Regions from separate parts of the Priestia sp. LL-8 genome, predicted to be linked through region 3. Evidence: riboswitches for the same ligand, from Rfam matches in the RefSeq annotation. Region 3 holds a riboswitch; each other region holds the start of a gene.
The links. A riboswitch is a leader RNA that binds a small molecule or an ion and turns the genes downstream of it on or off. The one in region 3 is predicted to bind thiamine pyrophosphate.
Positions count from the first base shown of each region.

Region 1: another riboswitch for thiamine pyrophosphate. It lies ahead of thiC (phosphomethylpyrimidine synthase ThiC); the one in region 3 lies ahead of thiM (hydroxyethylthiazole kinase).
Region 2: another riboswitch for thiamine pyrophosphate. It lies ahead of U9R83_RS02800 (thiamine phosphate synthase); the one in region 3 lies ahead of thiM (hydroxyethylthiazole kinase).

Region 1 is NZ_JAZAQH010000001.1:422,374-425,655, reverse strand. It holds gene U9R83_RS02300 (undecaprenyl-diphosphate phosphatase) at 73-897, opposite strand; gene U9R83_RS02295 (hypothetical protein) at 1,355-1,645, shown strand; TPP riboswitch at 1,727-1,841, shown strand; gene thiC (phosphomethylpyrimidine synthase ThiC) at 1,955-3,282, shown strand, end outside.
Region 2 is NZ_JAZAQH010000001.1:525,806-529,087, reverse strand. It holds gene thiO (glycine oxidase ThiO) at 1-1,077, opposite strand, end outside; gene U9R83_RS02800 (thiamine phosphate synthase) at 1,061-1,684, opposite strand; TPP riboswitch at 1,807-1,908, opposite strand; gene U9R83_RS02795 (hypothetical protein) at 2,067-2,282, opposite strand; gene crcB (fluoride efflux transporter CrcB) at 2,340-2,729, opposite strand; gene U9R83_RS02785 (fluoride efflux transporter FluC) at 2,730-3,146, opposite strand.
Region 3 is NZ_JAZAQH010000001.1:2,091,937-2,095,218, forward strand. It holds gene U9R83_RS10595 (MFS transporter) at 1-761, shown strand, start outside; TPP riboswitch at 953-1,061, shown strand; gene thiM (hydroxyethylthiazole kinase) at 1,136-1,942, shown strand; gene thiE (thiamine phosphate synthase) at 1,956-2,600, shown strand; gene U9R83_RS10610 (pyridoxamine 5'-phosphate oxidase family protein) at 2,629-3,057, opposite strand; RNA gene ssrS (6S RNA) at 3,204-3,282, opposite strand, start outside.

The DNA.
Region 1 (3,282 bases), 1.7 Mb from region 3:
TTGCAATAGCTTTTTCTTGCTCTTTGAGTCTCTATTAGAAGTTTAAGGGACTAAAGAACACGCGTATTTATTTTATAAAAATACAAAATATAGAATAGCTGCTAAAACAATTCGATAAATTGCAAATGGCACTAATTTGATGCGATTAATTAATTTTAGGAAAAAGCGAATGGATACCAGCGCAAAAATAAAGGCGCTGATAAAACCGGCAATAAAAAACGGTAGTGCATCTGATGTGAAGTACTGCCAGTTTTTAATCAATGAAAGTCCGCTTGCTCCTGCCATGATTGGCACTGCCATAATAAATGTAAAATCTGCGGCTGCCTTATGGCTCATTCCAAGAAGAACCCCTCCTGAAATCGTTGAGCCTGAACGAGAAAAACCTGGCCAAAGAGCAATACATTGAAACAGTCCTATACCTAGTGCTTGTCCATAAGACATTTGGTCCACCGTCTCTACACGCGGACGTTTAGGTCCAAACAAATCTGCTAGAATCATTAATACAGCTCCAACCACTAAGCCAATTAGCACCGTATTTAAAGAAAACAAATGTTCATCAATGTAATCATCAAACAAAAGTCCTAACACTCCTGCGGGTAACAGACCAACAATTACCTGCATTAAATTCAAGCGATTTGTCGGTCCAATTGGAGCAGCTGGTTTTTTTCCCAATCCTAATAAATTAATAAAACGATCTTTAAAAATAACAACTACTGCTAAGATCGACCCTAGCTGAATAACAATTTTAAATGTATTAGCTACTGGAGATGAAAATAATTCTTTTGAATTCAACCACAGGTCATCCACAATAATCATATGCCCAGTTGACGAAACAGGAGCAAACTCTGTTAAACCTTCTACAATCCCTAAAATGATTGCTACAATAATTTCCCACATAAAGCTATATACCTTGCCTTTCTTTCAAATTAATAAGCTTATCGCTTCGTTTTACATGCTCAACTATTTTCCTATTTTGACACTTGCTTTTTTATCATAATTGTTAAAACTATGAAATACAATGTGTATTTGCAAAAAGATAAGAATCTTTAATAATTTGTAATAAAAACCTTACATGCTAGAACCCAAAAACAAGATATCAGCTTTTATTTGTTTTAAAAAGCAGTCGCTGTGTTCGGTATACATTCCGGGCCCTTAGCTAAAAATGAATCATCTAGACTATTTTTCTTTGGTGTGAAAAAATGACTAAATCATTATGTTTTTTCCATACCCTTTACTGTCATCTATCATTTTAATCAACTAGTGCTTGCTTATACGACATATCCCCTAAGTAATTTGAAACTTTTTTCTCTCTTTTCTCGTATATAATAGTATCTTTTTTAGGAGGCTTTTTACTATGAATGGAAATGTACGTACAATGAAATGGGTTACTGCTGGGTATGAAGCGTTACTCGGAATTCCTTTAATTGGCGCTGGGATTGTTATGGGCTTTAGTTATACCCCTCTTTTTATTGGATTTATTCTTCATGCTATCACACTCATTTTAGCGAATAGACGCGGGTTATCTGCTTATGGAAACATACTAGGGCTTGTTACCTCACTGGTTGCTTGGATTCCATTTTTAGGATTTATCATGCATATTATTACAGCTATTGTAATTGCAATCGACGCTGCTAGACAACGCTAATTGTCTAGCTTTTTTATATTAAGGGTTGATTTTTTACCGAATGATGGTAAACTTAAGCCGTAAATTGAATAATTCGAATGTTATTTCTACTAGGGGTGTCTGATAGCTCAGACTGAGAGAAGAGTGCAATAAAACTCTTTAACCCTTTGAACCTGATTTGGGTTATACCAGCGGAGGGAAGTAGTCTTGAAAAGAATAGTATATGTTTATTCTTTTTTCGCCTATTCCATCGGGTTCTGTCTATCACAGAACCCGATTTTTTTATGGTTCGGTATAGCTACACTTTATGCGAAACCGGAGGAATATGTAATGTCAAAACAAAATGTATCAGTTTCTATGAAAAAGCCTTTTCCAAACAGTCACAAAGTATATGTCCAAGGATCCAGAGAAGACCTTAAAGTACCTATGCGTGAAATTCATCAGTCTCCTACTACAGGATCTTTTGGTGAAGAAGAAAATAGTCCCGTACGTGTATACGACACGAGCGGTGTTTATACAGATCCCCGTTATGAAATTAATTTACAAAAAGGATTACCGGCTCTGCGCGAAAAGTGGATTGCAGAACGAAACGATGTAGAAACATATCAAGGCCGTACTGTTCAGCCACAGGATAACGGTTATTATGATGGTGATCCAAGAGATCAGTACGAGCGCTTTAACACTAGTCGTTTACCGCTGCGCGCAAAAAAAAATCAAAATGTAACGCAAATGCACTATGCGAAAAAAGGAGTCATCACGCCCGAAATGGAGTTTATCGCTATTCGTGAACAGATGGATCCTGAAGTTGTGCGTGAAGAAGTAGCAAGAGGACGTGCGATTATCCCTAATAATATCAATCACCCTGAGAGCGAACCGATGATTATCGGCCGCAAATTCCATGTAAAAATTAATGCTAATATCGGAAATTCAGCTATTCGTTCAGCTATTGAAGATGAAGTAGAAAAAATGACATGGGCAACGCGTTGGGGAGCCGATACAATTATGGATTTATCAACAGGAAAAGATATCCATACAACACGCGAATGGATTATCCGCAACTCGCCTGTTCCTGTAGGGACCGTTCCTATTTACCAAGCGCTTGAAAAAGTAAAAGGCGTAGCAGAAGATCTAACGTGGGAAGCATACCGCGATACATTAATTGAACAAGCAGAACAAGGTGTTGATTACTTTACTATTCACGCAGGTGTTCTTTTACGCTATATTCCTCTAACAGCGAAACGTACGACAGGTATTGTTTCACGCGGAGGATCCATCTTGGCGCAGTGGTGTTTAGCTCATCATGAAGAGAACTTTTTATATACTCGCTTTGAAGAAATCTGTGAAATCTGTAAAGCATACGATATTTCTATTTCCCTTGGCGATGGGCTACGTCCTGGTTCCATTGCAGATGCTAATGATGAGGCACAGTTCGGTGAATTAGAAACGCTTGGCGAACTAACTAAAATTGCTTGGAAACACGATGTACAAGTTATGATTGAAGGTCCTGGACACGTCCCTATGCACCTTATCAAAGAAAATGTAGATAAACAAATGGAAATATGCCAAGAAGCTCCCTTCTATACTCTTGGACCGCTTACAACCGACATCGCTCCAGGCTATGACCATATTACATCAGGTATTGGTGCTGCAATGATTGG
Region 2 (3,282 bases), 1.6 Mb from region 3:
ATGATTCGGCTCTTTCCCTACCAAAGCATCAGCCATAATTTTTCCAGTTGCAGCACTTAATAAAATACCGTTTCGGTAGTGGCCAAACGCCATGTGTAGATTCGCTATTTCAGGATGCTCTCCTAAATAAGGCCAGCCATCATTTGTTTGTGGACGAAGACCTGCCCATGCTTTTTCAAATGTGGCTTCTTTAATAGCCGGCAGAAGCACAGCAGCTTTATCCAGCAGAAATTGAATACCTTGTGCAGAAACGGTCTTAGTAAAATCATGCTGCAGCTTAGTTGCCCCGATTACGATTCTTCCACCAGCCTTTGGAACTAAATAAAAACCTTCATCTAAAAAAATCGTTTTAGAAAGCAGCGGCTTATGACTTTGAAGAGCAATACACTCTCCTTTTACAGGAAATACCTGACCTAAATGTTCAGAAGAAATAAAACGTTTAGCCCATGAGCCTGCTGCGATCACTACTTTTTCTCCATAAAAAGAGCCTTTAGACGTCTGTACACCTTTTACTGTTTCATTTTCCGTAATAAGAGAATGAACGTCACAGTATTCAAATACATCTGCTCCGTGATACAAGGCTCCATGAGCAAGAGCATGTGTTAACTTAGCCGGAGCTAGCTGGCCGTCTCCAGGTATTGTAATGGCTCCGTATATGTCTGGAGAGAGCCCCGGTTCTAACAACCGCGCTTCTTTTACGTCGATCCATCTTACATCTTTGTCCCATTGATGATGCTGATCGGCTTTTTTCTTTAATACGTGTGCATCTTCTTCTGTTACAGCGACTTTTAATAAGCCTTTTTGAATAAGCTCTACGTCGATTGCCGTTTTTTCTTTTAGTTCCTTCACCAGTTCAGGAAACATACTTCTGCTCTTAATAGCAAGGTCTAAAAGAGGACCTTCTTCATCAATTTCAGCTTGAGCACCTAAAATACCAGCAGCTGCACTTGAAGCTTCACAACCAATTTGATTGCGCTCAAGAATGGCTACTGACGCTCCTTGTTTTGACAAATGATAAGCGATAGAAGAGCTAATTATGCCTCCTCCGACTAACAGTACATCATAATGCTGCTTCATTTTCTCCACCTCCAGATGTCCATATATGAGAATATTGTTTGATTGCTTTAAGCGGATCTTGCGCAAGCATGACACCAGACATCACAGCTATACCGTGTGCTCCTGTTTGCAGCACCTCTTTGGCATTTACAGGTGTAATTCCACCAATCGCAATAACTGGTATCTTCACAGCGTCTACTACTTCTTTTAACGCTGCTATCCCTCGGCTTTTTAATTCTTTTTTTGAATGAGTTGAATAAATATGTCCGTATAGAATATAGTGAGCTCCATCTTTTTCAGCTTCTAGAGCTTCTTCCACAGAGTGAACTGATTTTCCGACAATAAGAGAAGGAAATGCGTCTCTAACGCACGAAACGTCTAAACTATGATAGGCAAGCTGCACCCCTTTTGCTTTTAAAGCATGCGCTACATCAACTCGGTCATTTACAATCATTTTAGAGCGACAAAATGGCAGGCTTTCTAGTAAACATTGAATCTGCTTTGCCGTTTTCTTTTTTTCTCTAATATGAATGGCACCCGCAAAAGGCACGATAGCCGTTAAAATGTCCCGAACCTCTTCAATTGGCTGCTTATCTGTTGTAATGACATGAAATTTAGGAATATCCATATGATCGAAACCTTTCCATTCAGAATAAAGAGAAATTTCAATCACTTTATCTTGTGTAGAGGGCTTTATTACATACAAAAAAACCACCCTACAACGTAGAGTGGTTAGCATGTATCGTTATGTAAACATGATCGCCACTTCCCTACGCTGGTACAAACCAGATCAGGTTCAAAGGGTCCGAAATACATTCGTCTCAGCTTCAAAAAGCTCCCCTAGTGATTGCTATTTATTGATTTTGTTTTTGCACTTAAAATTATAACACAACTAGATGTAAATACAATATCTCTTTATGCTCTTACGGCTCTCTTCCTTTTATAGATGTATCTTTTAAGCTTCTTTACTAAGAGGCCCGGCGCACCGCACCATTCTGCTTTTTATATGGTTAGTAATCGGTATAGTCGTCAAATTCTTCTTTGTCTTTTTCCTTTTTCCGATCCCATATAAACAGCAGGAGTAACATAATAAAAGTTAGAATATAAAAACCGTAAAAAATAAATGCCGCCACAACATTTATAAATAAAAATAAAAAACCGATGATCTGACCTGCAACAGCCACAATCAACAAAATGTATTTCCAAACTTCTGCTTTTCTATCCATTCTCTACTTCTCCGTCTTTTTGTTTTTCCCTACTAGAAACTACTAGAAACGTTCTCTTTATTTAAATAAAAACGTTCCTGCCAGTAAACCGACTGTAAATAAACCAATTGTTCCAAATGCTGAAATCCCCACGTACACCAACATTTTCTGATAAGATTTTTCTCGAATTAACTGCACGGTTTCCACACTAAACGTTGAAAAAGTGGTAAAAGCCCCGAAAAAACCAATGCCGATCATTAGAAATATTGAATCATTATAAGCATGACTCGGAACCTTTCCATAATAACTACCGTAAAAAAGACCAAGTCCAAACGCACCAAGCAAGTTAACAAACAGCATTGATACTGGAAAAGGAGGATTTGAAGCTGTTTTTGTAACCTTTAATCCCAAAAGATAACGGCATATGCCTCCAGCTGCCCCCCCAAGTGCCAAGCTCACTATGCTCATTTACTTCACCTCATGTACTTTTACTAAATTTTTTCCTGCCGCTTCACCGCATAGATAGCCTGCTAAAGCAAAAAGGATTCCACCTACTAAAGAGACAATGAAATAAATGGCTCCACCCCATAAATAATGCTGAGTGAGAGAAACGAAGTCTCCTGCAAACGTTGAATACGTGGTAAAACCGCCGCATAAGCCCACGCCTAGTCCAAGCTTGATCCATTCCTTTGGCTGTTTCCATGCAAAAAATCCCGTTAATAGTCCTAATATGAAGCTACCTAATAGGTTTTCAATTACTGTTCCTATTGGATACCCCGTATATAATAAGGAAAGATTTAGAAAATAACGTGCATATGTACCAGCGATAGCACCAAAGGCAATTGAGATTAAGTTTATGGCTTTCATCATATCGCTCCGTTTCATAAATTCTTCTTTAAGTGTACCATAAGGAATTTATTTCTACCTTAACATTTAACTATATGTTTATTGCACCAAAAGTCATGAAAAAATGAAAGAGAAAATCGTCGCATGAAACTTCCTTTTTACTCCTCAAACATCC
Region 3 (3,282 bases):
GTATCGGGGGCTTTTTAGCTGAATACGGCATGCGCGTACCGTTTTATATGGCCGCAGTAGCAGGGGGCTTAGCAGCAGTGATTACGCTGTTTGTTTTGCCAGAGTCCCGCCCTGTACAAGATTCTGTAAGCAACGAAAATCCAAAGCAAGAGCGTCTGCTACTGCAGCTTATGAATTCCTATAAAGAACCTTATTTTTTGAGTTTAATTATCGTTTTTGTGACATCGTTTGGATTATCCAATTATGAAACGATCTTTTCACTATTTGTGGATCATAAATTTAGCTTTACGCCAAAAGATATTGCGTTTGTTATTACGTTTGGCTCTATTGCAGGGGCTGTTGTGCAGGTTACGATTTTTGGCTGGATTTTAAATAAGTTCGGTGAAAAAAGAGTGATTTCGTTTTGCTTGATGATGACGGGACTTTTTATTTTACTTACGCTATTTGTGCACACGTACTGGCTTATTATTGTTGTAACATTTATCGTCTTTTTAGCAACAGATATTTTACGTCCGGCAATCAGCACGCAAATGTCGATGATGGCACAAGACGACCAAGGGTATGTAGCCGGACTAAATTCTGCTTATACAAGTCTTGGGAATATTATTGGACCCGTTGTCGCAGGCTTTCTCTTTGATATAAACATTAATTATCCGTACGTATCAGCTGCACTTGTACTGCTGCTTTGTTTTCTTTTATCTTTAAGAGCAGGGAAGGACCGAAAAACAGCTGTGAGAAATCAAGCGATTCAAGAGAAATAACGAGAAGGAAAAATGATAGAATTTTTAGGGGATAGAAGACCTCCAGTAGCTTACTGGAGGTCTTTTAATGATGCTTTTAGTAAAGCTGTAAGATTTACAACACCACTCAGCCTATAGCGAAGCTTTATTTTATCGGCAAAACAGTGAAATGGTTGCAAATAAAAAGGGTTAATAGTAAACTTTAAACGTAACAAGAATAGTATGGGAGCTTGCGCGGGGCAGGCTGAGAGTACAGGGGCGCCTGTTGACCATTTGAACCTGTTGGATAATGCCAGCGCAGGGAATGTGAGTACATACCAAAGCACTTTGCGCATGCAAGGTGCTTTTTTGTCTTTTTTTGCAGTGTTAAAACTAAATGAAAAGAGTGAGAGAACATGGATATTAGTAAAATTTCAGCTCAATTAGAAAAAGTAAGAGACTTAAGTCCGCTTATTCATAATATTACGAATGTTGTGGTAACCAATTTTACAGCAAATGGACTGCTTGCCCTAGGAGCGTCACCTGTTATGGCTTATGCGAAGGAAGAAGTGGCTGATATGGCTCGAATCGCCGGAGCGCTTGTCTTAAATATGGGTACACTGACGGCTCAAGAAGTAGAAGCAATGAGAATAGCAGGAAAATCAGCAAATGAAAATGGCGTGCCGGTTATTTTCGATCCTGTAGGAGCCGGAGCGACACCGTTTCGTACAGAAGTAGCACGTCAGCTTGTAGAAGAATTAAATATTGCAGTTATTCGTGGTAACGCTGCTGAAGTTGCGAATGTAGTAGGCGAGTCATGGCTCATTAAAGGCGTTGATTCATTAGAAGGGCAAGGAGACGTCATTGAACTTGCTGAGAAAGCGGCGAACAAATTAGATACAGTGATTGTTATTACGGGTAAACAAGATGTAATCACGGATGGAAACACAACGTATACAGTAGACAACGGTCACCCGTTATTTACTAAAGTGACGGGGACTGGATGTCTGTTGACATCAATTATAGGAGCTTTCGCTGCTGTAGACAAAGAATATGTCGAGGCAAGCGTTGCTGCTTTAAGTTTTTACGGAGTGGCAGGTGAAATCGCCGCAGCGAAAAAAGGTGAAGAAGGGCCGGGAAGCTTTCAAATTGAGCTGTTAAACCAGCTTCATCTTTTATCTGGGCAGGATATTGAATCATATGCAAGAGTACATCAACGTTAAAAGGAGCCGGAAAATGACAAACGAAGAAATCAAAAAGCTGCTGCAAGTTTATTTTATAATGGGCAGCAATAACTGTAAAAAAGATCCGAAAGAAGTATTAAAAGAAGCAATTGAAGGCGGCGTTACCGTGTTTCAATTTCGTGAAAAAGGCGAGGGTGCCTTAACAGGAGAAGCGAAATATCAGCTGGCGAAAGAACTTCAGCAAATTTGTCAGCAGCACAGCGTTCCTTTTGTTGTGAATGATGATCTTGACTTAGCGATCCGCTTACAAGCAGATGGCGTTCATATTGGACAAGAAGATGAAAAAGCTCATATTGTTCGAGAAAAAATAGGAAAAGGAATTGTGGGCGTCTCTGTTCATAATGTACAAGAGCTGCAGCAAGCGATAAAAGACGGGGCGGATTATGTAGGAATGGGACCTGTTTTTCCTACTTCTACAAAAAAAGACGCAAAAGCAGTACAAGGTACAAAATTAATTGAAGAAGTGCGAAACCAGAATATTGACTTTCCAATTGTAGGAATCGGTGGCATCACGCCTGAAAATGCCAAACAAGTAGTAGAAGCAGGTGCAGATGGCGTTTCTATTATTACCGCGATTAGCTTAGCAGCGTCTCCAAAAGAAAAAGCAGCTCAATTGAAAGAAGCGGTAGGAAAATAAAAAAAGCGCACAGTGTGCGCTTTTTTTATTATAGCTGAACAGTTTGAGGAGTTTCTTCGCCTTCATTCATAAAGCGAATTTCGCTTGGCGTAATTTCAAGAACAACATACTCAGGGTCATTTGGACCGTCAAACCATTCTTTCATGTGATCGTTCCATATACGTCCTTTTAATTGATCACCGGTACGAAGAACAGCTGTCCCAGATAATTCTAAGTATTGATCGCCATATCCTTCGCCACTGTAGCCCAATAGTACGTGCACGTTCGGATTGGCTTCGATTTCTTCTGCCTTATGTGTATTGATATTTGTTGGTGTGTAAAGAGCGATACCATCTTCATCGCTGAAAAATGTCATATAGCGAGAGTGGGGTTTGTTGTTTACAACTGTGGCTAATGTTCCTACACGATTTCCTTCTAATACTTCATTTACTTTTTTAGCAATTTTTTGTTCATTCATTTTATCCATCTCCTTTATTACTTTTTATGTTCCTCAATCGAAGATAAATAAAACATACATGTCTAAAAAAAATATAAGTTAACAATAAAATAATTATGTAAACTAATAAATTAAAAAATAAAAAAGTTAGCTACAGCTAACTAAAAAATAAGCCCGCACTGCCGTAACCCTAAGTGTCTTAAATACCCAGATCTACTAGGTGGGTGCCCTCATAGCCGGGTTTAG